Regions from separate parts of the Luteibacter sp. 9135 genome, predicted to be linked through region 3. Evidence: predicted binding sites of a transcription regulator. Region 3 holds the regulator's gene; each other region holds the start of a gene.

Evidence for each region. Region 3 encodes FliA, which starts transcription of late flagellar genes. Its sites were predicted from a motif close to TAAAGTTTNNCNNNCNNNGGCCGATAA; they were not measured.
Region 1: FA89_RS19050 (GGDEF domain-containing protein) is a predicted target of FliA. The motif match lies at 7,533-7,559, and genes of this name have one in related genera.
Region 2: fliK (flagellar hook-length control protein FliK) is a predicted target of FliA. The motif match lies at 7,116-7,142, and genes of this name have one in related genera.

Annotation. Positions count from the first base shown of each region.
Region 1 is NZ_JQNB01000001.1:442,661-452,372, reverse strand. Features, by position in the region: gene fusA (elongation factor G) at 1-119, shown strand, start outside; gene FA89_RS02040 (molybdopterin molybdotransferase MoeA) at 116-1,312, shown strand; gene mobA (molybdenum cofactor guanylyltransferase) at 1,282-1,845, shown strand; gene FA89_RS02030 (hypothetical protein) at 1,842-2,180, shown strand; gene fdhD (formate dehydrogenase accessory sulfurtransferase FdhD) at 2,190-3,011, opposite strand; gene FA89_RS02020 (FdhF/YdeP family oxidoreductase) at 2,998-5,304, opposite strand; gene FA89_RS19055 (hypothetical protein) at 5,461-6,468, shown strand; gene dusB (tRNA dihydrouridine synthase DusB) at 6,492-7,478, opposite strand; gene FA89_RS19050 (GGDEF domain-containing protein) at 7,593-8,864, shown strand; gene FA89_RS01995 (CsbD family protein) at 9,591-9,712, opposite strand, start outside.
Region 2 is NZ_JQNB01000001.1:228,826-238,537, reverse strand. Features, by position in the region: gene murD (UDP-N-acetylmuramoyl-L-alanine--D-glutamate ligase) at 1-486, shown strand, start outside; gene FA89_RS01090 (RHS repeat-associated core domain-containing protein) at 544-5,415, opposite strand; gene FA89_RS01085 (hypothetical protein) at 5,586-5,849, opposite strand; gene fliK (flagellar hook-length control protein FliK) at 5,846-7,057, opposite strand; gene tgt (tRNA guanosine(34) transglycosylase Tgt) at 7,205-8,335, shown strand; gene yajC (preprotein translocase subunit YajC) at 8,478-8,822, shown strand; gene secD (protein translocase subunit SecD) at 8,882-9,712, shown strand, end outside.
Region 3 is NZ_JQNB01000001.1:48,621-58,332, forward strand. Features, by position in the region: gene motD (flagellar motor protein MotD) at 1-355, opposite strand, end outside; gene FA89_RS00195 (flagellar motor protein) at 352-1,092, opposite strand; gene FA89_RS00200 (chemotaxis protein CheA) at 1,092-3,137, opposite strand; gene FA89_RS00205 (protein phosphatase CheZ) at 3,145-3,786, opposite strand; gene cheY (chemotaxis response regulator CheY) at 3,797-4,198, opposite strand; gene FA89_RS00215 (RNA polymerase sigma factor FliA) at 4,255-4,986, opposite strand; gene FA89_RS00220 (P-loop NTPase) at 4,983-5,858, opposite strand; gene flhF (flagellar biosynthesis protein FlhF) at 5,928-7,310, opposite strand; gene flhA (flagellar biosynthesis protein FlhA) at 7,338-9,449, opposite strand; gene flhB (flagellar biosynthesis protein FlhB) at 9,453-9,712, opposite strand, start outside.

The sequences.
Region 1 (9,712 bases), 390 kb from region 3:
CACTGCGGTCCCTGAGCCAGGGGCGCGCCTCGGCCACGGTGGCATTCCACGCCTACCGTCCGGCGTCCGCGCAGGAGGTGTCGCACGCGGGGCGTGCTGCCGTTAGTCTTGGCGGATGATTGCCTATCCCGATGCCGTGACGCGGTTGCTCGCCGAGTGCAGGACGCTGAGCAGTGAGCATCCAGGGCTCGACAAGGCGGCGGGGCGTGTCCTCGCCGCCGATGTCGTCAGCCCGCTGTCGCTACCCGGGTTCGACAACGCGGCCATGGATGGCTACGCGTTGCGTGCCCCCGGCGCGTCCATCGCCGCCGGTTCCGGCTACCGCGTGGCCGCCATGCATGCCGCGGGCGATGGCGCATTGGCCTACCCCGAGGCGGAATGTTGCGAGATCGCCACCGGCGCGCGCATGCCGGAAGGCTTCGATACCGTGGTGCCGCTGGAGCGCTGTGAACGCGACGGCGATCACGTGCATTTTCTTGCGGACGAACCGCGGGGCCAGAACGTGCGTACCGTCGGTGGGGACCTCCGTGCGGGCAGCGTCGCCTTGCACGCCGGCCGGCGTATCGATGCGGCGGCCGTCATGCTGCTGGCCGCGCTGGGCATCGATGGCGTCGATGTCGTACGGCGGCCGCGGGTGGCCGTCATCGCCACGGGCAGCGAGTTGCATCCCGCCGGTACGCTGCCGCCCGGTGGCATCCACGATTCCAACGGCCCGTTTCTCGCCGCCAGCCTGTTGCGCTGGGGCGCCGAGCTGGTCGTCCGTCAGCGGGTACCCGATGTCGGAACGGCTTTCCATGAGGCCATCGCCGACGCTCTTGCGGCCGGTGTGGACCTGATCGTCACCACGGGTGCCGTGTCGGCCGGTCGGTTCGACTTCGTTCCCACCACGCTTTCGGCACTCGGCGCGCATACCCTGTTCCACAAGGTGGCGATGCGGCCGGGCAAGCCCTTGCTCGCCGCACGCTTCGACGCCGGCCCGCTGGTGCTGGGCCTGCCGGGCAACCCCATGGCCGTCGCGGTCGGCTATCGCTTCTTCGTGGCGCCGGTGCTACGCGCGCTGGCGGGCTTGCCTCCCGAACGCCCGCAGCGCGTGCGCGTCGCGGAAGGCGTCAGCTTGCGCGAGGGCCTGCATCACTTCGCCCTCGGTCGATTCATCGATGACATCGATGGCGAAACGAGGGTATGCGTCATGCCGGCTCAGGCCGCCTACCGCATCGTGCCGTATACGCAGGCGGACACATGGCTGTCCGCGGCGGATGCGTTCAACGGAAGGGTGGATGCGTGGCCCCTCGACCCGGCGGACGCCCGATGATCCTCGGCCTGGTGCTTGCCGGCGGACTGTCCTCGCGCATGGGGCGTGACAAGGCCGCACTGGTGATCGACGGTGCCACGCTGTTGCAGCGCGCGATCCTTGCATTGCACGCCGCCGGCGCGGCCATCGTCGCGGTCAGCGGCGATCGGCCTGGTGGCATCCCCGACCGCTGGCCTCGCAGCGGCCCGGTCGGCGGTATCGCCAGCGTGGCCGACCATCTGCCTAACGGCGAATTGCTCGTGGTGCCCGTGGACATGCCGCACCTGGGCGAGTCCCTGCTCGCGCCCTTGCTGGCGTCGGCAGGCACCCATGCCACGAGTTGCTGGCAAGGCCACCCCCTGCCGATGCGCCTGCGCCTGGATGCGATGTCACGCACGGCGCTTGCGGAGCTGATGACCCGACCCGGGCGGGCGTGTTCGGTCGCGGCCTTGCAGTCGCGGCTGGGCGTCGCCGCGCTGCCGCTCGACAACGCGGTGACGCCGCGACTGGTCAACTGCAACACACCCGATCAATGGCGCGAGGCGACGGCATGAGAGTGCAGCTGGAGAACCACACCATCCGCGTGCGCGTCGACGAGGACGAGCTGGCTGTCCTGCTGGAAGACGTCGCCTTGCTGGGCTCGACGGCGTTCGGCACGGTGTTCACGATGCGCTACGCGGTGGATGCCACCGATGGCACGGCATGCGTGCTGTCCGGCGATGCTCACGAGTGGCGGATGGAAGTGCCGCGCACGGCGTTGCAGGAACTGCATGCGCGGCTGCCGAGCAAGGACGGCCTGGTGTTCGAACTACCCGGTCATGAGACCGTGGCCACCACGGTGCGATTCGATGTCGACGTGAAGGACAGCCTGCGTCGGCGGCGCGGTTGATCCAGCCCGCTAAAGCACCCGCTGCGGTCGTGTATAGACGTTGAAACGTCCCGGTCGCGCAAAGCCCACCAGGGTCACGCCGCAGTCGGCGGCCAGGTGCACCGCCAGCGCGGTAGGAGCCGAGATAGCCACTACCACCGCGATGCGCGCGACGGCCGCCTTGGTCACCATCTCGTAACTGGCGCGGCTGGTCAGCACCACGAAGCCGTGGTCGGTGTCGATGCGCGCGGCCAGCAGTGCGCCGATCAGTTTGTCCAGCGCGTTGTGCCTGCCGACGTCCTCGCGCACGCTCAGCAGGGTGCCGTCCGGCAGGGCCCAGGCCGCCGCATGCACGGACCCGGTGAACGCGTTGATGGGTTGCGACCCGCGCAGGGAGTCCAGGGCGTGCTCGATGGCGGCGGGCGTGATCGACGGCCCCGTGCCGACCGGCGCCGGATGACGAACCACGTCTTCCAGTTCGCGGCTGCCGCAGATGCCGCAGCCGCTGCGCCCGGGCAGGGTGCGTGATGCCGGTTCGACAGGTCGTTCGCGCCGCGCATGGCCCACGGTGCGCACGTCCACCGTGACGCCCTCGAGTACGTCGTGGATGTCGATCGACGTGATCTCGTCGATCGACGCCACCTTGCCTTCGGTCAGGGCGAAACCGCGGGCGAAATCCTCGAGGTCGTGCGGCGTGGCCATCATGACCGCGAACGGTTCGCCGTCCACATGCATCGCCACCGGCACTTCCTCGGCCAGCCTGTCGTCGTCCTGGGTGGCCACGCCGCGCTCGAAGCGCAGCACGGGCCGCGTCACCCATCCCGCTGCCGGCGGGCGATCAGGCAACGGCATGCGTCACCGCGCGCTCGATGCGCACGGGCACCGATTTGTAAGCCGGCGTGCCGGAGCGTCGATCGTGGCTTTCCAGGGCGATCAGTGCGTTGCCCTCGGGGTAGTACATGGCCACGGAGCCCGGCGCGATGTCGAAGGCCACTGCCGTGAACCCGCGCACGGCACGTGCCTTGCCGTCGGCCACGTTGGCGCCCGTGGCGAACACGTCGATGCGATCGCCGTGTTTCAGCCCGCGCGCGGCGAGGTCGTCGGCGTGCAGGAAGATGACGTCACGCCGACCGGTCACGCCGCGGTAGCGATCGTTAAGGCCGTAGATGGTGGTGTTGTACTGGTCGTGCGAGCGGATGGTGGTGAGCATCAGGTCGCCCTCGGCCAGCGGCGCATCCTCGTCCAGCCCACGTGCAAGGAGGAAATGCGCGCGGCCGTCCGGCGTGTCCCAGGCGCGCTCGCTGGCGGCGACGCGCAGGCGGAAACCGCCGGGTGCACCGACCCGCCGGTTGAAGTCGCGGAAGATGGGAAACACCTTCTCGATGTCGTCGCGGATCAGGTTGTAATCGCCCACCAGACGGTCCCAGTCCACCCGCGTGGCGGGCAGGGTGGCCTTGGCGATCCCGCCGACGATCCACGGCTCGGAGCGCAGGTGTTCCGACGCGGGTTTCAGCGTGCCGGCGGACGCATGCACCATCGACATGGAATCCTCCACCGTGACCGCCTGCGGCCCGGTGGCCTGCTCGTCCAGTTCGGTGCGGCCCAGGCAGGGCAGGATGAACGACTGCCGGGCCAGGATCAGGTGCGAGCGGTTGAGCTTGGTGGCGATGTGCACGGCAAGGTCGAGGCCGCGCATGGCGGCGAAGGTTTCCTCGGTGTCGGGCATGGCCACGGCCAGGTTGCCGCCCAGCGCCACCAGCGCCTTCGAGCGGCCTTCGCGTATGGCGATCACTGCGGCGACGGCATCGTGTCCGTGCGCGACCGGTGGCTCGAAGCCATAGGTGGCGCGAAGGCCCTCGTTGAGCGCAGCGTTCGGCTTCTCGGTGATGCCCACCGTGCGGTCGCCCTGCACGTTGCTGTGGCCGCGCAGCGGGCAGATGCCGGCGCCTTCGCGGCCGATGTTGCCGCGCATCAGCAACAGGTTGGCGATCTGCTGGACATTCTCGGTGCCGTGCGCGTGCTGGGTGATGCCCATGCCGTAGCAGACGATCACCTTCGACGCCCGGGCGTAGATGGATGCCGCGTGCTCGACCTCCGCGCGCGTCAGGCCGGAAGTGCGTTCGATGGCCGCCCAGTCGGTCGCCTCGACGTCGGCGAACAGTGCTTCGAAGCCGCTGGTGTTCGCGGCGATGAAATCCCGGTCGATCACGCCCGGCATGCCCTCGGCGAGGGCCCTGGCATCTTCGACGAGCAGATACTTCATCATGCCCTTGAGCACCGCCACATCGCCACCGATCTTCAGCTTGTAATAGGTGGAGGCGATGCGCACGGCGCTGTTGGTGAGCATCTCCACCGGGTGCTGCGGCGAGGTGAAGCGTTCCAGGCCCCGCTCGGGCAGCGGGTTGAGCACGACGATGGGCACGCCGCGCAGCGATGCCTCGCGCAAGGTCGAAAGCATGCGCGGGTGGTTGGTGCCCGGGTTGTGGCCGATGCAGAAAATCGCGTCGCAGTGATCGAAATCCTCGAGTGTCACCGTGCCCTTACCCGAGCCCAGCGACTCCGGCAGGCCCACGCTGGTGGCCTCGTGGCACATGTTGGAGCAGTCGGGGAAATTGTTCGTGCCGTATTCGCGAACGAACAGCTGGTAAAGGAACGCCGCCTCGTTGGAGGCGCGCCCCGACGTGTAGAACTCGGCCATGTCCGGCGAGGGCAGCGCGCGCAGGGCGGCGCCGATGCGCGCGAACGCGTCGTCCCAGGCGATCGGGCGATACGTGTCGGTGTCGGCGTCGTAGGCCAGGGGATGGGTCAGCCGGCCCAAGCCCTCCAGGGCATAGTCGGTCAGGTTCCACAGGTCGGCGACGGTATTGGCCGCGAAGAACTCCGGCTTGACCCGTTTTGCCGTGGCTTCCCACGACACCGCCTTGGCGCCGTTCTCGCAGAACTCGAACGAGGAGGTTTCCTTCGGATCGGGCCAGGCGCAACCGGGGCAATCGAAGCCCTTGGGCTGGTTGACCTTGTGCAGCGCAATGGACTCGCGGGCAAGGGCCATCTGGCCGCTGAGCGCGCGGGCGACCGCGCCGAGCGCGCCCCAGCCGCCTGCCGCGCCGTCGTAGGGCTCGATGCCGGGAATGTCTTTCTCGCTCATGCCTGTGCCTCAGGTTGACCCGCCTGACGCCATTCTACGCGCCTGCATCGGCGAGGAAATTGAACCGCGACCGACGGCATTCACGCGGTCTTGCCGGGTGCTGCCCCAACCTCCGCGCCGCTCGGCGCCCCTCCCCGTCGCCAGGAAGAATCGAACGTGCCAGCCCAACCGCTCGCAACCGTGCTGCACGATGGTGCGCCCCCGCCGCGTGGGCTGCCCATCGGCGACCTGTGCGGTTTCGGCCGCGTGGGCGACGACGCGTCGATCACCGACCTCTCACTCGACCGCGCACGCGGCTCCTTGCGCGCATCCCACCCGGACCGTCCACTGCTGGCGCTTCATCTGGACGGTGATGTCGCATGGACCGCCGCCTACGTGCCCGGTACCAACGTGGTCGAGACCACGGGACGTGCGACGGCGGGCGAGTTGCGCGTGGTGGACTTCATGCCGCTGGCGGAAGGACGCCCGGGACAGGGCGACGCCGTGGCCGCGGGTCGTTTCGTGCGCATCGTCAGCTGCACCGAGGGCGAGGTGGCCTTCCGGCTGGTGTGCGCCGCCGCGGCGGACGCGCAACCGGCGCTCGAGGCGCGGACCATGGACGGCTGGTACATCGCCTGCTCGCGGCCAATGAGCTTTGGTGGCGAACTGGCGGCGACGCACGTGAGGCTCACGGCGGGTGAAAGCATGGCGTTCATGCTGGCCGCCGAGCCGGTGGATGGCGGTGCCGGGCTGATCGCCGATGCGCTGCACGGGCTGGGCGACAGCATGCACTACTGGACCTGGTGGAGCGATCGCTGCCGCTACAAAGGCGAGGATTTCGAGGCGCGCCTGCGCGAGGTGCTGGCGCTGAAGCTGTGCTGCGTGCCCGGCGGCGGCCTCATGGACGACCACCCCGGCACCGGCGGTTTCGTCGCCGCCCCGCTGGTGGCCTGTGCACGTGCGGCCGCTCGCTTCCTGGCGCTGGGCTACCGGCAGGAATGCGTGGACCTGCTGAAATACGTGCAGGGCGGATGCGATGACGTGGATCAGGCCAGTTGGCGTTCGGACGATGGATTCGCCCAGACCCTGGCGCATTATGTGGAACGCTACGGTGACCTCGGCCTGCCCGAAGGGTTACGCCGTGCGCTTGCCGCGCCGAACATGCCGCTGCAGCGGGCGGTTTAGCGCTCCAGCGCGCACTGGACGCATCACGCCGCCAGCGACACGCCGGCGGCCAGTGCGTCGAAGTACTCGCGCATGAGGCGCAGCTGCGAGATGGCATCCTCCGCCTGGTTGACCACGTGGCGGAACGCCGCGTTTTCCGGGCGATCCTTCGCGTACCAGCCCAGGTGCTTGCGCGCGATCCGCACGCCCATCCGCTCGCCGTAGAACGCATACAGCTGCTCGAGGTGGCCGGCCAGGATGTCGCGCACCTCCGCGGGCGAGGGTTCGGCAAGAAAGCCACCGGTCTGCAGGTGGTGCGCGATTTCGCGGAAGATCCACGGCCGGCCCTGCGCGCCGCGGCCCACCATGACGGCATCGGCACCCGTGGCCGCCAGCACCTCGCGTGCCTTTGTCGGCGAGGTGATATCGCCGTTGGCCATGATGGGGATGCCCACCGCCGCCTTCACCGCGGCGATCGTGGCGTACTCGGCCTCGCCCTCGTATTTGTCGGCGCGCGTGCGGCCGTGCACGGCCAGGGCCGCGATGCCGGCATCCTCGGCGATACGCGCAATGGTCAGCGCGTTGCGGTGTTCACGGTCCCAGCCGGTCCGGATCTTCAGCGTGACCGGTACATCCACCGCACGAACCACGGCGTGCAGGATGCGCGCCACCAGGGGTTCGTCCTGCAGCAGGGCCGAGCCCGACCAGACATTGCAGACCTTCTTGGCCGGGCAACCCATGTTTATGTCGATCAACTGGGCCCCGTTGTCGGCGTTGTACTTTGCCGCCTCGGCCAGCATGCCCGGGTCGTACCCGGCGATCTGTACGCTGACCGGCTCCGGCTCCCCCTGGTGATCCATCCGGCGCAGCGACTTGGTCGTGTTCCACAGCCTCGGATCGGAGGCTGTCATCTCGGACACGGCCAAGCCCGCCCCCATGCGCTTGCACAGGAGCCGGAACGGTTTGTCGGTCACGCCCGCCATGGGTGCGAGCACCACGTGGGGCGCGATGGAGTAGGGACCGATGCGCATGGCGCGATTTTACGCGATCCGGCAGACCACCGTCGGCGGGGCCGAGGGGTGGGATCAAGTCCCGCGCCGGCCTGCCGATATACTTCCATGGCACCAATGGGCTGACGGCGGATCATGAGTACGGGTGTGGAACAGGACATCTGGGAGCGCAAATACCACCTCGCACTGGAGAGGATGGAGCGCGACGAGCGCGATTTCCGCGACCTGGAGGAGGGCCTGCGCCGCCTCGCCGTGCGCCTGGCTGCCCTTGCCCGTGGCCAGGGCAGCGATATCGACAGCCTGCTCGACCGCCTGAACGAGGCGCTGCGCGACTCCCCCCAGCCCGCCCTGCTGGATACGCTGCTGGAATCCTTGTCGGAAGCCGTGGCCGGGCTGGATCGCCTGCCGTCGGCGGTGAACGACGATGCCCCGGCCGCGCCCGCCGTCTCCGCGCCCGCCGCCGCGCCGGCTGCGCTCGCCGTCGCGGCAACCGAGGCCGTAGCACCCTCACCCTTGCAGCAAGACAGTGAGGTGGTGGCGTCGCTGCGCACGGATATCGCCCGCCTGCAGGACCTGCTGGCTGCGGTCAGCGCACGCCTCGGCGACATGACCCGTTACCTCGCCGCCGAACTGGCCTACGGCGAGGCCGCCGCGGGTGGCCGCGAACTGGATGCCACGGTGCGCGAGGAAATGCGCGCGCTCGGCGAAAGCACCCTCACCGCGACAGACCTGGGCGCCCTGCAGGCGGAGGTGAACGCGCGCCTGTCGCTGATCGACACGCACTTCCGCAAGTACCGCGACCGCGAGGACGCCCGCATGGCCGCCTACCGCGACCGCGCCGAGCGCATGCGCGACCGTGTCGAGGAGCTGGAAACCCAGACAAGCTCGCTGCAGGATTCGCTGCGCCGCGAACACGCGCTGGCGCTGACCGACCTACTCACCGGCCTGCCCAACCGGCTGGCCTACGAGCGTCACATCGAAGCGGCCCAGGCGCGGATGCGCGAAACCGGCGCGTCGCTCTGCCTGGCGGCGCTCGACATCGACCATTTCAAGACGATCAACGACAGCCTGGGCCACGCCGCCGGCGACGCCGTGCTGCGTATCGTGGGCCAGACGCTGACCCGCGAGCTCCCTGATGCGGCGTTCGTTGCGCGTTACGGCGGCGAGGAATTCGTCGTGGTATTCAGCGGCAGCGAACGCGATGCCGCCCTCCAGGCGGCAAAGGGGCTGTGCGCCCTCGTGGCCTCGCTCGCGTTCCATGCCAGCGGCAAGCCGGTCACCGTAACCATGTCCGGCGGCGTCGCGTGCTTCGGCCGGAACGACACGGCCGCGGAAGTATTCGAACGCGCCGATCGTGCCCTGTATTCGGCAAAAAACGCAGGCCGCAACCGCTGCCAGGCCGGCTGACGTAGGAGCGCACGATGTGCGCGAAAAGCCAACAAAGCGGTGAAGCGGTAAATCCGAACTCCTCGAGCAAGAGCCGGCGGGTAGCCCCCTCGGTGCCACGCCTGCGGCGACCCGTTGAGGAAAGGCCGCTGGCGCGGCCGTGTATCTGGTTCGCGCACATCGTGCGCTCCTACGCCGGAGGTAGGGCTGGTCTATTCAATGCCTGAGCCGCCGGCCGTGTAGGAGCGCACGCACGTGCGCGAACCCTCAATACCGCTAAGGCGACCGATGCCGTGCGCATCAGGCAAGCGAGCGTTCCCAGCCACGAAGCAAAACGCTGCTCTTTGCTCGCCTGCAAGCAACGTCAGTCGTCGAAAGAGCCGGCGGGTGCCACCCTCGTGGCCGGTAGCCGCAGGCGAGGGCTTCGCACAGATCAGGCCCGAAGGGGGCCGGCCTGGACGGCCGGCCGTTCTCGCGAGACAGGGATGTCGAGTCGAGAACCCCTGTGCGAAGCCCGACCCGCCCCGAAGGGGAATAGATATACGGCCGCAGAGCGGCCTTTCATTGACGGGTCGCCGCAGGCGTGGCCGCGAGGGTGGCATCCGCCGGCTCTTGCTCCACGACCCAAGGCCCAACACGACGCCGAAGGCAAGCCTTCAACCCGCCCACAAAAACAAAAAAGCCGCGCGGGCTATAGGGACCAAATCCCACCGCCCGCGCGGCCTCATCGCACAAACCTACGAAAGATCAGTCGCGGCGCGCGAGCAGCATGCCGACGAGGATGCCGACGCCGAAGCCGCTCAGGATCGCGCCGAGCGGGCGGTGGGCAACCGCGTCACGGACGGTGTCGACGGCTTCGCCGGCCTTGG
Region 2 (9,712 bases), 180 kb from region 3:
GCCCGTTTCGTGCCGCTACCTCATCGCCTGCAACCGCTCGGTGAGCGCGATGGCCTTCGCTGGATCAACGACTCGATCAGTACGACGCCGCTGGCCAGCCTGGCCGCGCTGGACAGCATCGGGGCGCAACGTGTCGCCTTGATCGTCGGCGGTCATGACCGCGGTCTGGACTGGACGCCGTTTATCGAGGCGCTCCGGCGGCATGCCGAGGCGCCGACGGCGATCGTCTGTCAGGGGGCGAACGGTCCGCGCATCGCGGATGCGCTGGACGCGGCGGGTATCGCGCACGTCCATCGCGCCACCGACCTCGCGGCAGCCGTGGGCGCGGCACGTAGCGCCCTCGACGGTGAGGGTTGCGTGCTGCTTTCGCCCGGTGCACCCAGCTTCGATCAGTTTCGGGATTACGTGGAGCGGGGTAGGCGCTTTGCGGCGCTGGGCGGGTTTGAGCCTGACACGACATCCATCCAGGGACTGGGCGTCATATGACGCGCGTACACCGGCAGCCGCGCCTGCTGGGAGGTGCGGCTGCCGGCGGTCCCGGGTTTAGCGGAAACCGTAGCGCCCGAGATTGAAGCTGCCCCATGGCAGCCATGTCGAGTTGTTGATGTTGCCGTTGATGAAAGCGTCCTGCTCCGACTCGAAATAGCCGGCATTGCCCAGTACGCCGGTGACGGTGCACACCACCGTGTTGATATCGCCGATATTCAACGTGTCATGGACCTTGTCCATAAGACCCAGGAAGGCGCTGCGTTGCTCCGGGGGCGGTAATTCGAAGTCGAATGGGGCGGGGTAGCCCTCTTCGATGCTGGAAAATACGCGTGCCCCGGCCGGGCGTGCCGGCGGCCGCACCTCTTCGATCTGCTCGAGAGAACCGAACCCTTCGGCGGAACTCGGCCGATAGGCGCTCGCGCGTGAACGAAACACCGAGCGGGCGCCGCTTGCCCTGAAACGCGACGCCGCCACGGCGACACGGTGATAGGCATTCCTGGCCACCGCCATGCCGGACCGCCCGATTTTCATCGCAAACTCGCCTACCTTCTTCGCGAGCGAAGCCACGCCGCCGGCGATGGTGAATCCCAGCGACACCCAGCCAAGAATCGCGGCCAGTTCCGGGTTGGTGTCGGAGACGAGGACTGCAGCGATGGCCGTGGCTGACGCGACGATCGCCATGCCGACGAGGGCGGCCGTGAGCAGAAGGGAAGCACCTCCGGTGGCAATGGCGGTCAGTACGCCCAGCGCGCTCCAGATGATTGTGCCAATGAGCGCTCCTTCGCTGCCCAGGCCGAGAGGACCAGGCAGGGAGCTACCCCATTGGGCGCGCAATCCACGGTTCACGGAACCAGAACCTACCGCCATATGCCCGCTGGGGTCTTGCCAGTTCACGGGATCGCCTTTGCCATAGCCGTATGCATTGGGACCGCCCCGGCCAAACGGACTCCAGTCGTCCGGCGCGTGAAAACGCATGCTCGTCGGGTCGTACGATCGATAGCCCTGTCCGAGCGGGTACTGATCGTTCTCGACGTCCCGGTATTCGCCATTGAAGCCCAATAATGAATCCGGCTCGTCCGATGTGTGCGCACCATACGCGGAGTAGGCATGATGCTTCATGGCTTTCGCTGTTGCGTCGTAAGTAACCAGGACCGTGCCATCCACGTCCCGCAGTTCGAAAAGCGTTCGCTCTACGCCAGAGCGCTTCACTCGCTGCACAGTGCAGGCGGCACTACCGGGCTCCAGCTGGCGCCCGCTTCCATCAGCGCCGTATTCCCCGCGCACCTGCATGCCGTCGTAGACAATTTGCCGAGTCTCATTGCCTGTCCCCGTGGTCGCGATACGGTCCATTGCGTCGTAGCCGTAATAACGCGAACCAGCCTGCGTCAGGCGGCCCAGCCAGTCGTAGCTGTATGTCTTCCCCAATGCATCTCGGGTCACTCGCCCATTCGCGTCGTATTCCAGCTTGGCCGACGGTTTGTAATCTGCATGATCGTGCTCGACCCTATCAAGGCGGCTCGCGGTTGCTTCGTCATAACTGTATATGCTGCGGCAGATTGCGCCCTCGAACCTGCTTTCGCACCGAATTATGTTGCCCAGGCCGTCGTAGGAAAAGATCTGCTTGTCGATCAACTTGCCTTTGGGGTTGTGGGGTCTCCAGGCGCCTGTCGTCTCGCAAGTCTCGAGTCGGCCGTGCGGCGTATAGCCGTAGCTGCGTTTGCCTTTGCTGACGTTGCCATCACTCAGCTCGGTGAATTTCACGCGGCCATCGGGGTAGTAACGACGATCAAGCGTGAGATCGAATCCGTTGGCGAGTTGAAATCGACGCTGAGCTTCGCGACCAGATGCATCGTAGGTGAAGCTTACAGCTATCTCGTTTGCCTCAACCTTTATGGTTTCTTTTAGGGGTCTGCCCTGGTTGTCGTAATCGTGGGTTGTTACCAGATCGCCGGCGACGGTGCGCGTCCGTCGACCCATGGCATCGTACTCGTATGTAACCACCTTGCCCCTCGCATCGGTCTCGTTAAGCAGGCGGCCAGCGGGCGTCCAGATACGTTTTAAGGTTGTCTCTGAACCTTTTTGCACTTGAGACCGGGCTGCGATCACCCTCTTGTGCAGGTCATGGTCGCAGACAAGCAATGCCTCACCCTCGCTGGCTTTCGACATGCGATCAGCTCCATGCATGTAAATGAACGACTTTACTTGGCTTTGATCCGCGCCGCAGATCTTGGTCACGCGGTTTCCAAGCTCCTTGCTGTACCGATAGGTGAGGACCTTTCCGTCGGCGGTCGATTTCGAATCCGGCACGGTATTGGCGCCGGTGTAGCTGTATGCCTCCGTGATTCCCGCGCGGGTCGTTGAGGTGATCCGGCCCCACGCGTCGAATGTCCGCGCTCCAAGTGTCCTTGTCTTGCCGTCGAATTCAACTTCGATTTTTCTAGGCTGATCGCTTAGCCAGTTTTCGGGGTATTCGTAGGAAAACGTGTGCGACTTGCCGCTGCTGAAGTGCTCTTCGGTGATGGTTCTTCCAGCCGGATCGTAAGCGTAGAACACGCTAGCCGCACCGTTGGATATGTGATGGATCTTGCCGGCACTATCGAAATCGTAGCTTTCTTCCCGATGGGTGTTGCCATCGGTATCCAGCCATTCGATTTTTTTAACCGTATCGTCGTAAAGGTACGTCGTGCGCTTGCGTTCGTTCTCTGTCGCACTATCTTTCCATTCCTCTCGTACACGTCGGACTGGATCGTACTGATTGAATGTCGTACGTCCATCGTTGAATGACTGACTGCATTCATTGCCCCAATCGTCGTAGCCGAAATCGCAGCTCACAACGAGCTGTGTACCGTCAGCCAGGTAATCGTATTGACTCGACGATTTCTTGCGGCCGAGCGCATCGTAGGTGACCGACCTCATGTCGCGCCATGCTGCCGCGGTCGGGCACCAGATTTGTTCGCTTACCGTGTTGTCCCGGCCGTCCGATTCGATGGCTCGCTTCTGCCCATCCGGCTCGGTTATCTCAACACGGCCGGCTCCGGGGTAGGCATATGCCGTCGTCTGCCTGTAGATGTCGCTTTGCGCGCATTCAGTTTGCGATGATAGCCGGCCGTACGTGTCATAGGTGTAGATCGTCTCGTTGCCATCCGTGTCGACCTGACGTATCAGTCGACCGCTGAGGATGCTGCGGGCTTCCAAAGACGTTCGCGATACATCCTCTACGGCTTCTGTCGTGGTCGTCGTCAAGACCACTCCGTTTTTATCGATGGTGTAGTCGAATATCACCTGCTGGACGGTCGACTCGATGAATGCCCCTTCGTCGCTGGCGTTTCCATGCCGCACGCCGCGTTGTCGACCTTTCCGAAAGTCATCGCCGCTGAAGTAGTCGATTTCCTGGCGGAGCAATGCCGGCGTAGAGTATTCGACTTTTTTGGTAATGGAGAAGGAGTGGAGTTTTCTACGATTGAGACCAGTTATCGTCTCATAGGTATACGATTTTTTCAGGAGAGGAAACATTCTTGCCGCAAGTTGTTTTGCTTGGCCTACGCGAGATCGCGTGCGGAGCAAACTGATAGCACCACCGTCGGCAAGGGATTCAGCAATGTCTCCGGGCTCTTGGGCGCGCATTGCGCCGGACTGTTCAGAGGCCAGATAGATGTGCCGGAAGCGTTCTTCGCGTGACGCACTGTTGGCTGCCGACTGGTACGTGAAACAGGAGATGGCACCTCCATCCATTTTTAGTACAAGCCCGTTTTTCGTGATGGAATCGATACTGAACTCGCGAGCCTTTCCGTCGTACAGGGTTTGGATGAGCCTACTGGTGTCGGCGCTATGCGAATTGTAATACGAGCCAAAAAACTTGACCCGTTTATGTATTCCCTGAATCATTGCATCTACAAACATTTGGTGCTCGCTAGTGTAGATGTGGGCGATGAGTCGCCCGGTGTTGCGTATCTCGGTCTGGTATCCACGGGAGGCAGTGAATCCGACATTTTCTCGCGAGGCATTTTCACTCCGGAAGTACTTGTAGCTGTCGACCACCTTCTCGCCCCCCGCCCGCGGCGTCACCGTATGCGTATTCACCGCCGGCAAGGCCGACAGCTTCGGGTTGTCCTTGAATGTCAGCCCGTTGTCCGCGTATTCCACGTCTTCCTTCAAGCCTTCGAACGTCTCCACCGCAGTGAGCAGCCAGCCGCAGGTTGGGTGCTCGAGATAGCCGAATGTCGTCTTTGTCCCTTCCGGCGCGGTCACCGATTGCAGCGCGACATCCTTGATGTCCAGCACGAACTGCAGCGTTTCATTCGTTCCCGGCCAGAAGGTCAGCGTGACCTTGGCGGGTGACGTCTCGTCAGGACCATAGCCGACCTCGAGCAGCGTGCGATCGGGATCGCGGATGCCGGTCAGGCGGACCTGGTGATGGGTGTCCTTGCCGACGGTCTGCGCCACCGTCGCCCAGGTGAAGTCGAGATAGCGATAGCCGTCGGTGGTCAGCCGCGCGGGCACCCAGACCCGGCCGGCTTCGGGCTTCCTCAGCGTTTCCACACGGCCGTCCTTGCGCTCGACCGTGAGCGTGTTGCCGCCGTCGGACCAGGTGATCATCACCGCGGGGGTGATGAGGTCCTTGCCTTTCTCCACCCGCATCGCCTCACCGGTGTGCAGGGTGAGGTCGCTGTTCTTTTCGTACCAGGTGGTGAAGGCGAACGACCAGCCGTCACCCAGCGCGGCGTGGTTGTTGACCACCGGTGAGTAGTAAAGGCTCAGGTCCACCACCGGGCCGTAGCCCACATTGCCGGTCACCGAGGGCAAGGGTACGTGCGCCTCGAACAGGCCCGTGCGCGCATCCACGTGCGTGCGCTTGTCCGTGGTGATGTTGAAGATCGCGTCGTTCTGATTGTCGCAGGGGTCCATCCCCATGGCGTTGTGGTCCATGCCGTTCTCCCGGTTCGTCCTGAGTGGGTAAATCCATGGCGCATGGCCGTAACGAGCATCCTTGCGCGTCTTTGCAGTCTGCTCTCGACGGTTGCCGTGCAGTAATAGAACTTAGGTTGTAGGGGAGGTTGTCCGTGAACGCGTGCGCCGGAAGCGCCGATGCTTGCCGATCAGTCGGTCGACGCGGCCAGCAGCGTGCCGACCACGGCCGAAAGTGCCGCGTAAAGTTCCGGTGGCACGTCGTCGCGTAGGCGTACGGCGGCCAGCAACGTGGCGACCTGCGGGTCCAGGTGCGGGGCGAGGCCCATGGCCTGCGCACGCTCAAGCATCGCCTTCACGCCGTCGGCGTCCACGCGTTCGTTCTTGCCGCTGCTGGTGGGCGTGGCGAGCCGCAGCGTGACGCTGCGTCGCGGTGAAGGCAGGGCTTGGTTCATGCGCGCGCTTCGAGAAGGACAGCGCTATAGGCGCTGGTGGGCACGGGCAGGCCATGCATGCAGGAGAAATGATCGAGTTGGAGGCCGCTCTTCTCCATCACGCGGCGTAGCGAAACAAATTCGTTTTCCAGGCGTGCCGCCGTCGGTCCGTGGTCGGCCCACAGGCGTACGGACACCCGTGGCGCGCGCAACTGGATTTCGCCCTGCACCGCGCCGAGGGTCGGCGGGTCGATGGCGAAGCCGATGGTCCACAGACCTTCCGGCTCGCCCGGGCCGGCCTTGCCTTCCTCGATGCGCAACTGGAGCACGTCATAGCCGCGCACGCCGGCCAGGGGTACTTCGACCATCCACACCCCGGCCTGAGGGTGCGACTCCAGCTGGGCGATTTCCACTCGCGACAGCGCGGCGCGGGTATCCGTGCGCAGCTGGCTGACCAGGGTATCGACGTCGCCTTCGGTAATGGCCAGGTCGTCGGCACGCGCCTGTGCCACCAGCGCGCGCTGTGCGAGCGGCGGAGGCGTGTCGCTGAGCGGACGGGGCAGGGCACCGAGAGGGCCTTTACCGGTACCCATGGCCAGCGTCCCGCCCATGCCGGCGGCAAGGCCGGGCGCACGGGTGGGGGGCAGGTCGGCCAGCACCCGGCGCAGCACCATCAGCGCGGCCTTGAAGTCGTCGGAGGCCGGCAGTTCGGCATGCGGCTCGGCCAGCTGGGATTCCAGGAAGACACCGCTACGGGCGATGGCTTCCTTCATGCCCGTCGGCGTGCCGACATCGTCGGGGCGGCTGATCGAGGCTTCCAGTGTGGCGAGGGCCGCGCGTAGCGGTGCGGGAAGCGACCGGGCAACCGGGCTGCGGGCCAGCGCGGCCAGCGCGCCGAGCAGCGGGGCATAGCCGTTCTGTTGCGGAAGGCGCTCGCGCAGGCCCTGCAAGGCCACGCGTTCGTCGGTCGGCGCGAGCAGCACTTCCAGTTGCGGCTGCGTGCCCTGGGTGAGTACCCTCACCTGGAACTGCGAGGGCAGTTGCGTACCCGTCGTGTCGGCCTCGACCGTCATGCCGCCGATATCCAGCAGCAGCTTGCCGACGTCGTTCTGCCCGACCACGCGCGCCGTGAGTAACGTGCCCACCCGCCATGCGTCGACGGCGGCGGTGGTGCCCGCGGCCGCACCGGCCCAGAGCTGGGCGGCGACGCTGGTTGGCTGGATGATCAAGGCAGGTACTCCCGCGGGCCTGGACGAACCCCGGTCGGGGCTCGCTCCTGTAGTGAGGGGATCGGCGGAAACCCGCGGAACTTTAGGAACATGCCGCCGCGCCCATGGCGCTTAAACGGCAGTCGGTACTCCCGTTACACTAGGCGGATGACCCAGCTCCCCTTCGACCTTCTCGCCACCGACGGCGCGGCGCGGCGCGGCCGTCTCCGCTTCGGCCGCGGCACCGTGGAAACCCCGGCCTTCATGCCGGTGGGCACCTACGGTTCCGTCAAGGCCATGACCCCGCGCGATGTCCTGGACACCGGCGCGGAAATCATCCTCGGCAACACCTTCCACCTGTTCCTGCGCCCCGGTCTGGAGATCGTCGAGGAGTTCGGCGGGCTGCACCGGTTCATCGGCTGGGACAAGCCGATCCTGACCGATTCCGGCGGTTTCCAGGTGTTCTCCCTGGCGCACAAGCGGAAGATCACGGAGGAAGGGGTGACCTTCGCGTCGCCCGTGGACGGCTCCAAGGTGTTTCTCTCACCCGAGGAATCGATGCGCATCCAGAAGGTGCTGGATTCCGACGTCGCGATGATCTTCGACGAGTGCACGCCGTACCCGGCCACGGAAAAGGTCGCGTCGGACTCCATGGAACTCAGCCTGCGCTGGGCGGAGCGCTCGCGGCAGGCCTTCGACGACCTGCGCAACCCCAACGCGCTGTTCGGCATCGTCCAGGGCAGCACCTACGAAAACCTGCGGCAGCGCTCGGCGTCCCGCCTGATCGAGATCGGCTTCGACGGCTACGCCATCGGTGGCCTGGCCGTCGGCGAGCCCGAGGCGGAGCGCAACCATACCCTCGACCTGACCCTGCCGATGCTGCCCAGGGATCGCCCCCGCTACCTGATGGGCGTCGGCCGGCCGGAGGACATCGTCGAGGCCGTCCGCCGGGGCATCGACATGTTCGATTGCGTCATGCCCACCCGCAATGCCCGCAATGGGTTCCTGTTCACCCATGAAGGCACCCTGCGCATCCGCAACGCGAAGTTCGCCGCCGACACGCGCGTGATCGAGGAAGGCTGCGACTGCTACGCCTGCGCCAACGGCTTCTCCCGCGCCTACCTGCGCCACCTGGACCGCTGCAACGAGATCCTGGGCAGCCAGCTGGCCACGATGCACAACCTGCGCCACTACCAGCGACTGATGGCCGGACTGCGCGGCGCGATCGAGGCGGGCACGCTGGACGACTTCGTGGCGGCGTTCTACGCGGCCCGGCAGAAGGCGACCGTCGACGGTTGACCCGGCCCGGGCCGCGGCTGCAGGCCGCCCCGCGACCCACGGCCGGCGCGGTACATAAGCGCCGGGGGCGTGGCATAATCCACGATCTTTTTACGTGAGCAGCCGCTTTTCCTTGGCTGTTCCATGACTTGCGAGAATCTGCATGAGCCTTCCGATGTTCGCCGCCGTTGCCCAGGCCACCGCTCCCGCCGCCGGCGCCTCCCAGGGCGCGCTGGGCTTTTCGCCGCTGATCATGATGGCGGTGCTGTTCGGCATCTTCTATTTCATGATGATCCGCCCGCAGATGAAGCGGCAGAAAGAGCACCGCGCGCTGCTCGAGGCCCTGTCCAAGGGCGACGAAGTGGTGATGAGCGGTGGCATGGCCGGCCGCATCGAGGACGTGGGCGAGGCGTTCGTGCGGGTGGAAATCGCCCCGGGCACGGTCGTGCAGGTTCAGAAGAGCTCGATCACCCAGGTACTGCCCAAGGGCAGCCTCAAGAAGTCCTGAGCTTTATCGCATCGCGTCAGCTGCGGCCGGCACCCGGTCGCCTCCATGGAATGTAAGGCATGAGTGATTTTCCACGCTGGAAGTACGCACTGGTCGTGATCGTGTTGCTGTTCGGCATCGTCTATGCGCTGCCCAACGTCTTCCCGCCACAGCCGGCCGTGCAGATCTCGGGCAACCGCGGCAATGCGGTCGATGCTGGGCTGAAGACCCGGGTCGAGGGTATCCTGGCCAACGCCAAGGCGCCTGCCGCAAGCGTCGACGTGGCCGGCTCCGACAAGGGCGAGCGCCTGCTGGCGCGCTTCAACGATGCCGATTCGCAGGCGCGGGCTTCCGATGCGTTGCGCGGCGCGCTGGGTGACGACTACACGGTGGCGCTGAACCTGGCCTCCACCGTGCCCGCCTGGCTGCGCTCGATCAACGCGTTCTCGATGCCGCTGGGCCTCGATCTGCAGGGCGGCGTTCACTTCCTCATGGAAGTCGACGAAAACGCCGTGATCGACAACCAGGAAACCCGCTACGCGGACGATATCCGCTCGATGCTGCGCGACAAGAAGATCTCCTACGACGCGGTGTCACGTAATCCGCGCGGCCAGGGTGTCGGCGTGGTACTGCGTAGCGACGCCGACCGCCAGGCAGCCGCCAGTGCCATCAGTGCGGAGTTCACCGACCTGACGGTCACCGACGGCCCCTCGACGGGCAATCGCTTCACGCTCAATGCGGTGGTCAAACCCACCCGCCTGCGCGAACTGGCGCAGAGCGCCATCACCCAGAACGTGACGACGCTGCGCCAGCGTGTGAACGAGCTGGGCGTGTCCGAGCCACTGATCCAGCAGCAGGGCCAGAACAAGATCATCGTGGAACTGGCCGGCGTGCAGGACACCGCGGAAGCC
Region 3 (9,712 bases):
TGTTGGCCTTCGCGCCGTCCTGGCGCTGCGCGGCGGCACCTTCGTGGCCCGGCAACGGCAGGTTGCGCGGCGGTACGGGCACGTCGATGCGCGCGATGGGCGCGGCGGCCGGCGCGCGTGACTGGTTGGGCAACGGCACCTGCGCCGGCGTGGCCTCACGGATCGGCTCGATCACCTTGCCGGTACCGTTGAAAGCCTCGTTGATGGACTGGGCCATCACCTTGAACTTGGTCTCGTTGACCGCCGACACGGCGTACATCACTACGAACAGCGCGAGCAGCAAGGTAATCAGGTCGCCGTAGGGAATGGCCCAGCGCTCGTGATTGATGTGCTCTTCGTGGTGGCGACGCTTCACGTCAGGAACCCCTGCAACTTGCTCTCGATGTGCCGCGGGTTGTCACCCTGGGCGATCGAGACCAGGCCTTCGACGAGGATCTCTCGCATCTGCGAACGGCGACGCGCCAGGCCCTTCAGTCGCGAGGCCATCGGCAGGGCCAGCAGATTGGCCAGCCCGATGCCGTAGATGGTGGCGACGAAGGCCGCGGCGATGCCGTGCCCGAGCTTGCTCGGGTCGGCCAGGTTCTGCATGACCGACATCAGGCCCATGACGGCGCCGATGATGCCCATCGTGGGGGAGTAGGCACCGGCGTTCTCGTAGACCTTGGCCGCCTCGATGTCGTTGTGCTCGCGCGCGAGCACTTCCACTTCCAGCACCGAGCGCATGGCGTCGGGCTCGGTGCCGTCCACCAAAAGCTGAAGCCCCTTGCGGATGAAGGGGTCGGACTCGCGCTCGATCGAGGGTTCCAGCCCGAGCAGGCCGGTGCGCCGGGATATCTCGCTCCAGCCGACGATGCGGCCGACGAGGTTCTCCGACTCGATATCGGGCGGACGGTAGACCCAGGGCAGCATGCTCCAGGCGCGCTTGAGCACGGGCCCCGGTGTCTGCACCAGCAGCGCGGCCAGCGTGCCGAGGAAGACGATGACGAAGGCCGCCGGGTTCCACAGGGCGTCGAGGCTGGAGCCCTTGAGGATGGTCCCCACGATGATGACCACGAAGGCCAGGATCGTGCCGACGACGCTGACGATATCCATCAGACCGCCATACGCAGCGACGGCAAGACCTGCCCGCTGTCGTCGGCCAGGCCAGACAGGTCGAGTACCAGCGAAATCCGCCCGTCGCCCGTGATGGTGGCACCCGCCACGCCGGGCACGTCCTTGAGGAACGGACCGAGCGGCTTGGCCATGACGTCCTCGCGGCCGAGCACTTCGTCGACCAGGCAACCCAGGGTCTGGTGGCCGATCTGCACGACGACCACATGGCCGCCCTTGCCGCCGGTGCCGGCCCAGTGGCCCAGGTCGGCCAGCGGCAGCGCGCGCTGGCGATGTGCCGCGACGATACGGCCGTCCAGTTCCTGGATCTGCCCGGGCACCAGTTCGAACACCTCGCTGACGTTGGACAGCGGCAGCGAAAGCAGCCGATGCCCCACGCGCACCATCAGCACGCGCATGATCGCCAGCGTGAGCGGCACGGAGAGGCGCACGGTGCTGCCGTGGCCCACGCGCGAGTCGATGGACAGCGTGCCGCCCAGTTCGACGATCTTGGTCTTGACCACGTCCATGCCGACGCCGCGGCCAGAGATGTCGGACACCTGGCTGGCCGTGGAGAAGCCGGGCCGGAAGACGATCTCGTAGCACTCGCGCTCGTCCAGGCGCGCGGCCTGCTCGGCATCCATCAGGCCCTTCTCGACCGCCTTGCGCCGGAGCACTTCGGGATCCATGCCCTTGCCGTCGTCGGTGACGGTGATGACGATGCGGTCGCCATACTGGCCGGCCGCCAGGCGCACGGTGCCCAGGCGCGGCTTGCCTTCCGCCGCGCGTGCGTCGGGCATCTCCACGCCGTGGTCCACCGCGTTGCGCAGCAAATGGACCAGGGGATCGGCCAGGGCCTCGACCACGGTGCGGTCGATGTCGGTGTCCTCGCCCTCCGTGACCAGCTCGATTTCCTTGCCGAGCTGGCGGGCAAGGTCGCGAACGATGCGCGGGAAACGGGAAAACAGCTTGCCGACCGGCTGCATGCGCATGCGCAGCACGGCGTTCTGCAGGTCTTCGGCGACGCGCTCCAGCTCGCCGATGGCGCGTTCCATCGGATCGTTGCCACCGCGCGGCGCCAGGCTGGTGAGGCGGTTGCGCACCAGCACCAGTTCGCCGGCCGCGTCGACCAGGCTGTCCAGCCGGTGGGTGTCCACACGCACGGTGGTGTCGGCGGTGGAAGAAGCGCGCTTCTCCGCGCTGGCGGCCGGGGCCGGGGCCGACGCGACGGGCGACGGTGCAGCGGGCGCCGCAGCGACCGGTACCGCAACGGCGACGGGAGCCGCCGGCGGCACGATCGCCCCCGGGGCGGCCGCACCGTGCAGGGAATCCAGCAGCGCCTCGAATTCGTCGTCGCTGATGGCGTCGTTGTTCGCCACGGGCGCCGGTGCCACGGCGACGACCGGGGCGGGCGGCGGCGGAGCGGACGCACCCTCGGCGCCGGGCGCACCGGTGCCGTAGAGCGAGTCGAGCAGGGCTTCGAATTCGTCGTCGTTGATCGTGCCCGACGGTGCCGCCGGTGCGCGATCGGTACGGGCGGCATCGAGCATTGCCTCGAATTCGTCCTCGATCGGGTCGTAGGTCTTTTGTGCGGCGGGGGCCGTCGGCGTCGACGCGGCCGCCGAGATCGGCACGGCAAGCGCCACCGGCGGCGCGGACACGGCGCGACCGGGGATCAGCAGGCGATCGAGCAGCGAACGCGGCGCGGGCTCGATCGGCACGCCGCCGTCGGCGGCACGCATCATGTCGTTGAGCAGGTCGAGCGATTCGAGCAGCGCGTCCATATAGGCGGCGTGCAGCACGATCACCCCGTTGCGGGCCTCGTTGAGCAGATCCTCGCCGCGATGACACAGCTCGACCATCGCATTGAGGCCAAGGAAGCCCGCCCCGCCTTTCACCGTATGGAAGGCACGGAACACCGCGTTAAGCAGCTCCACGTCGTGCGGGGAGGCTTCGAGATCCACGAGCTGTTCGCCCAGGCTCTCGAGCAGTTCGCGCGCTTCGATCAGGAAGACATTGAGCAGCTCGTTGTCCAGCTCCACGCTCATAGGGTACTCAGAAACCGAATTCGCTGAGGAGCCGGTCCACTTCGTCCTGGCTGACCTTCTCGGCAGCCGGCGCATTGCCGCCCGCGAGCGAACCGGTGAGACGGACCAGCTCGACGAGCGAGGATTCGACCTTGGCCATGAAGGCCTCGACCTGGGCCACGCGCTGACCGGAAAGATCCTGCCATGACTGTGCCTCGACCATCTCGCCCAGCCCGATGTCGCAGCTTTGCGCGAAGTCGCCGACACGCACGGCCAGTGCCGTGGCGTTGGCACCGAACGCCGGATCGGCGTGATCCAGCACCAGGATCTCATCGGCCTGCTTGGCCAGGGCCTGCGCCTGGGGACGCAGCTTCTCGCTGAAGTCCAGCGTGCGATGGGCGGCCGTGGAACTCATTTCGAGAACGTCGCGCAGATGCTTGCGCGCGTCGCTCATGTTGCCCGGCACGCCATCGGTGGAGATGTCGGAAGCCAGGCGACGCGCGGATTCGTGCAGGTCGCGCGCCAGGTGGCCCAGCGCCAGGAACAGGTGCTGCTCGCGGCTGCGGATCAGGTCGTCCAGGGCTTTCTCGAACGCTGCCGAGTCATCGGCGCCGAGCAGTTCACGCAACTGGGGGGCCACGTCCTGGCCGGGGGAAAGCATCGTGTTCATCGTCATTCCCTCAGCCCGCTGCCGCGGCAAGTCGTTCGAATATCTTGTCGAGCTTTTCCTTCAGCGTCACCGCCGTGAAGGGCTTGACCACGTAACCGTTCACACCGCTCTGCGCGGCGGCGATGATCTGGTCGCGGTTGTTTTCCGCGGTGACCATCAGCACCGGCATGGACTTCAACGCTGCATCCGCGCGAATGGCGCGAAGCAGGTCGATGCCCGTCATGTTGGGCATGTTCCAGTCGGTGACGACCAGGTCGATGGGCTGCGCGCGCAGCAGCGCGAGCGCCGCGTTGCCGTCTTCAGCCTCCTGGATGAGCGTGTTGGTGAAACCCAACTCGACCAGGAGGTTCCTGACGATGCGCCGCATGGTGGAAAAGTCGTCCACCACGAGGATCTTCATGTTCTTGTCCAAAACTGCTCTCCGCCTCGTACGCTTTTTTCTTTACCGGCGACGGCAACGCGATGCCGTCACTGCTTGTCTTTCCAACCTGACATGCGTGCGCGGAGGCGAATCAGGGCCTGGCCATGGATCTGGCACACCCGCGACTCGCTCACACCCAGCACCGCACCGATTTCCTTCAGGTTGAGCTCTTCATCGTAGTACAGGGACATGACCAGCTTTTCGCGTTCCGGCAAGCCGTCGATCGAATGGGCCAGCGCATCGCGCAGTCCGTTCTTCTCGAAGTTGCCTTCCGGACCCGCGGCGTCCGGGTCCGCCACGTCGATCGCCGCGCCTTCGTCGCCTTCCGGCGCCGTGAGGCTGAGCAACCGCGCGCTCGCCGCGTCGGCCAGGATCTGGTTGTACTCCATGGCGTCGATGCCCAGCCGCTTCATCACTTCCGCGTCTTCGGCGTCGCCACCCGTCTCGTTCTCGATCTGCCTCGTCACCTCCGCCACCTCGCGCAGCTTCCGATGGACGGAGCGCGGGGTCCAGTCCGTCTTGCGCAGTTCGTCCAGCATGGCGCCACGAATGCGGATTCCCGCATAGGTCTCGAAGCTGGCCGCGCGAGTCGGCGAGTAATTCCTTGCGGCCTCCAGCAGTCCGATCATCCCGGCCTGCATCAGGTCGTTCGCATCCACGCTCGGCGGCAGGCGACCCATCAGGTGATAGGCGATCCGGCGCACCAGCGGTGCATGCGTCCTGACCAGCTGGTCGGCCGAAACCTTTGTTACTTCAAGGTATTCGCTTGCAACACTCACAGTGGCAGCCCTCCCCCCATGTGGTTCCGTTCGGCGAAAAAGCCGATGCGGCCCTGCACCCGGGGTTCGGGTTCACCCCATGTATCGACCGACCGGGCAAGATTCTTGAATCCCACGGCCGAACGGCTGCTCGGCCAAGCGTCGACCACGGCCGACTGGCGGCGGATGGCCTGTCGCAGGTACTCGTCGTGCGGCACCATGCCCATGAAATCCAGGGACACGTCCAGGAAACGATTGGTCACGCGGGCCAGCTTCTCGAACAGCTGGCGGCCTTCCTGGGCGTGGCGGACCATGTTGGCCACGATGCGGAAGCGGTTGACGTCGAATTCGCGGCTCATCACCTTGATCAGCGCGTAGGCGTCGGTCAGTGAGGCCGGCTCGTCGCAAACCACCACCACCACCTCATCCGACGCGGCGGCGAACATCGACACGCTGTCGGAGATGCCGGCCGCGGTGTCGACGATCAGGTATTCCGGGGCCACGGGGTATTCGTCGAATGCGCGGATCACCGCGGCGTGCTCGATGTTCGGCAGCTGCGCCATGCGGCGCGCGCCCGAGGTGGCGGGAATCACCTTCAACCCGTGGTTGGCATGGAGGATCAGGTCCTCGATGCGGCACTCGCCCTCGAGCATGTGGCCCAGATGGCGCGTGGGCTGCAGGCCGAGGAGCACGTCGATGTTGGCCATGGCCAGGTCCGCGTCCAGCAGGACCACGTCGCGCCCGCCCATGGACAGCGCCATGCCCAGGTTGACCGCCACCGTGGTCTTGCCCACGCCGCCCTTGCCGCCCGCGATCGCGATGCTGCGGGTGGGGCGACGGTCGGCAAGCCAGTTGAGTCCGGCGGCCTGGGTGGAATCGACGTGTGTGCTCATGAAGGAATTCACTGCCGTGAAAGGGTGTGCGGATGCGGATGCCGTAGTCACGTTACTTCAGTTCCGGGGTCAGGCGAGGGCGGGCGTGGCGGCGAAGCCGAAACGGTCGGCGAGAATCGCGTCGTCCGGTTCGTCGTTGCGCTGCCTGACCAGTTGGGCCGCGAGGCAGACGAGCTTGCGCGCGTCCGCCGAGGCGATGTCTTCCGGCACGCGCTGGCCGTCGGTGGTGTAGTCCAGCGGCATGCCGTGCCGGATGACGGCCGAGAGGGCGCCACCGATCAGCGGCGCCTCGTCGAGCTTGGTCAGGATCGCGGCCTGCGGGGACAGCGGCGCGTAGGCGCGCACGGCGTTGTCGATCGCCTGCGCCTGCGCGTTCGCCGCGAGCACCAGGCACACGCGCACCTCGGTCATCGCCCGCAGCGTTTCGAACTGCTGCTGCAGCTTGGGGTCGTTGCCGGCCAGGCCGGCGGTGTCGATCAGCACCGTGTGCTTGCCGCGCAGCTGCAGCAGTACGTTGCGCAGGCTCTGCGCATCGTGCGCGTTGTAGACGCGCACGCCCAGCAGGCGGCCGTAATGTTCCAGCTGCGCGCCGGCACCGATGCGGTACTGGTCGGCGCTGATCAGGGCGACGTTGGATGCGCCGTGACGCAGCACCGCACGGGCGGCCAGCTTGGCGATGGTGGTGGTCTTGCCCACGCCGGTGGTGCCGACCAGCGCGGTGACCGCGCTACCGGCTGTGTCGGCGTTGCGCCCGCTGGTGCGGATATTGCGCGAGAGGATGCCCAGCGGCAGGTAACGGGCCTGTTCCGGCGTCATGCCAGGCGGCAGTTCGGCGCACAGCGCACGGGCCACGTCGCCGTCGATGCCCAGGCGGGTCATCTCGCGCAGCACGCGGGCACGTAGCGGCTGCTCGCGGTCCATCTGGTTCCAGGCCAGCGTCGACAGCTGCACTTCCAGCATCTCGCGCAGGTTGTTGATCTCGGCGCGTACGCCGTTGACGGCGGCGTCGTTGTTCGCGGCGTGCGGACCGGTGGTGGCGGCGCGCACCACGTCGGCGACGCTGGCGGCCAGCGCAGCGCTGGACTGGCGCTGCGGCGCATTCGGATGCAGGCCCTGCGGCGCCATCGTGGAAACCGGTGCCGGACCGCCGCGCACGACGCGCTCGACGGCAGCGGCGGTGGCCGCCTTGGCCTGGTCGATGCGGGCGGCGAAGTCGTGTTCGCGACGCGCCCGCACCGGGGTTTCCTCGCGTGCCGTCTCGCGCGCCGCCGGCGTTTCGCCACCGAAGCCCGCTTCACGCACCAGCGCTTCGTCGTAGTCCAGCGCGGCGATGATCTCGATGCCGTCGTCGAGGCGACGCGTCGACAGGATCACGGCGTCCGGACCCTGCTCGTCGCGCACCTGGCGCATGGCCTGGCGCATGTCGGGAGCTACGAAGCGTTTGATTTTCATGCGTTCGATCCTGTGTCCGTCCAAGTCTTACCTGCCGAGGGCCGTCACCAGCTTGACGCGCCGGTTGTCCGGGACCTCGTTGTAGGCAAGTACATGCAGGTTTTGGGCCACATGACGGGTAAAGCGTGAAAGCCATGGACGCAAGGCCGGGGAAACGAGCAATACCGCCGGTTCGCCCGCCGCTTCCTGCCGACGCGCGGCATCGGCCACGCTCTGCTGCAGGCGATCGGCCAGGCCCGGCTCCACGGCGGCGCCGGTGGGGCCACCACCCTGCAGGGACTGCAGCAGGATCTGCTCCAGTTCCGGCGCCAAAGTAATGACGGGAACCTCGGAACCCAGGCCGGCGATTTCCTGCACGATCTGACGGCCCAGGGTGACGCGCACGGCTGCGGCAAGTACGCCGGGATCCTGGCTCTGGCCGGCATGCTCGGCCAGCGATTCCACGATGCCGCGGAAGTTGCGGATGGGCACGCGCTCGGCCAGCAGGTTCTGCAGCACCTTGACCACCGCGCCCAGCGACAGGCGCTTGGGCACCAGGTCTTCCACCAGCTTGGGCGTCTGCTGGGCCAGGCGGTCGAGCAGCTGCTGCACGTCCTGGTGGCCGATCAGTTCGTGGGCGTGGTTCTGCAAGATGTGCGACAGATGCGTGGCGATAACGGTGGCCGGATCGACCACGGTGTAGCCCAGCGTCTGCGCGTGTTCGCGCATGCCCGGCTCGATCCATACCGCGTCCAGGCCGAACGCCGGGTCGCGGGTGGCGATGCCGTTGATGGTGCCGTGCACGCGGCCCGGATCGATCGCCAGCATGCGCTCGGTGTGGATCTCGGCCTCGCCCATCGGCACACCCATCAGCGAGATGCGGTAGCCGTGCGGGGCCAGATCGAGGTTGTCGCGAATGTGCACGGACGGAACCAGGAAGCCGAGTTCCTGCGACAGCTTGCGGCGCACCGACTTGATCCGCGCCATCAGTTCGCCGCCCTGGGCCTTGTCCACCAGCGGAATGAGGCGATAGCCCACTTCCAGGCCGATCGTGTCGACCTGGGCGACGTCTTCCCAGGACAGCTCCAGGCGCTCGGCCGGCGGCGTCGACTCCAGCGCCAGGTCGGTGCCCGGAGCACCCGCGACGCCGGCCGTGCCGGCGGCACCGACCAGGTCCTTGCGCTGCTGCAGCTTCCAGGCGCCGAACCCCGCGCCGGCGGCCAGCAGCAGGAAGGGAATGTTCGGCATGCCGGGGATCAGGCCCATGGTGCCCAGCACCGCGGCCGCCACGCCCAGCGCCTTGGGCTGGCCGAACAGCTGGCCCATCACGTGCTTGCCCATTTCCTGGGACTTGGACACGCGGGTGACGATCACCGCCGTCGCGATCGACAGCATCAGGCCCGGCACCTGGGCGACCAGGCCGTCACCGATGGTCAGCAGCGTGTAGGTGCGCGCCGCCTCGGCGGCCGACAGGCCGTGCTGGAACATGCCGATGAAGAAACCGCCCAGCATGTTGATGGCCAGGATCAGCATGCCCGCCGTCGCGTCGCCGCGCACGAACTTGGACGCGCCGTCCATGGAGCCGTAGAAATCCGCTTCCTCGCGCACTTCCTGGCGGCGCTCGCGGGCCTGTTCCTGCGTCAGCAGGCCGGCGTTGAGGTCGGCGTCGATCGCCATCTGCTTGCCGGGCATGGCGTCGAGGGTGAAGCGCGCGGTGACTTCGGACACGCGCGTGGCACCCTTGGTCACCACCACGAAGTTGATGATGGTGAGGATGGCGAAGACGACGAAACCCACGGCGAAGTTGCCGCCGATGACGAATTCGGCGAAGGCCTCGATCACCTTGCCCGCCGCACCGGGGCCGTTATGGCCGTGCAGCAGCACCACGCGGGTGGAGGCGATGTTCAGCGCCAGGCGCAGCAAGGTGGCGAACAGCACCACCGTGGGGAACGAGGCCAGCTCCAGCGGACGCATGACGTACATCGTGGCCAGCAGGATCACCAGCGACAACGCAATGTTGAAGGTGAACAGCAGGTCCAGCATGAAGGGCGGCAGCGGCAGCATCATCATGCCGAGCATGATCAGCATGGCGACCGGCGCCGCGACGCCGCGGCGGCCGATCTGCCGGAAGGTGCCCATCAGGTTGGAGGAAGCAGCCATTCGTCAGTTATCCATGCGGTAGGGGCCGAGCAGGTCCGGATCGATGTCCTGCGTGGGCAGCTCGGGCGGGAGGTCGCCCATGGCGATCGCCTGCTTGAGCCGGAACACGTAGGCCAGGATCTGGGCCACGGCGACATACAGCGCCGAGGGGATTTCGCGCCCGATGTCCGTGGTGGCATACAAGGCTCGTGCCAACGGCGGTGCCTCGACGACAGGAACCTTCGCCCCGCCCGCCACGTCGCGGATCTGCTGGGCGATCAGGT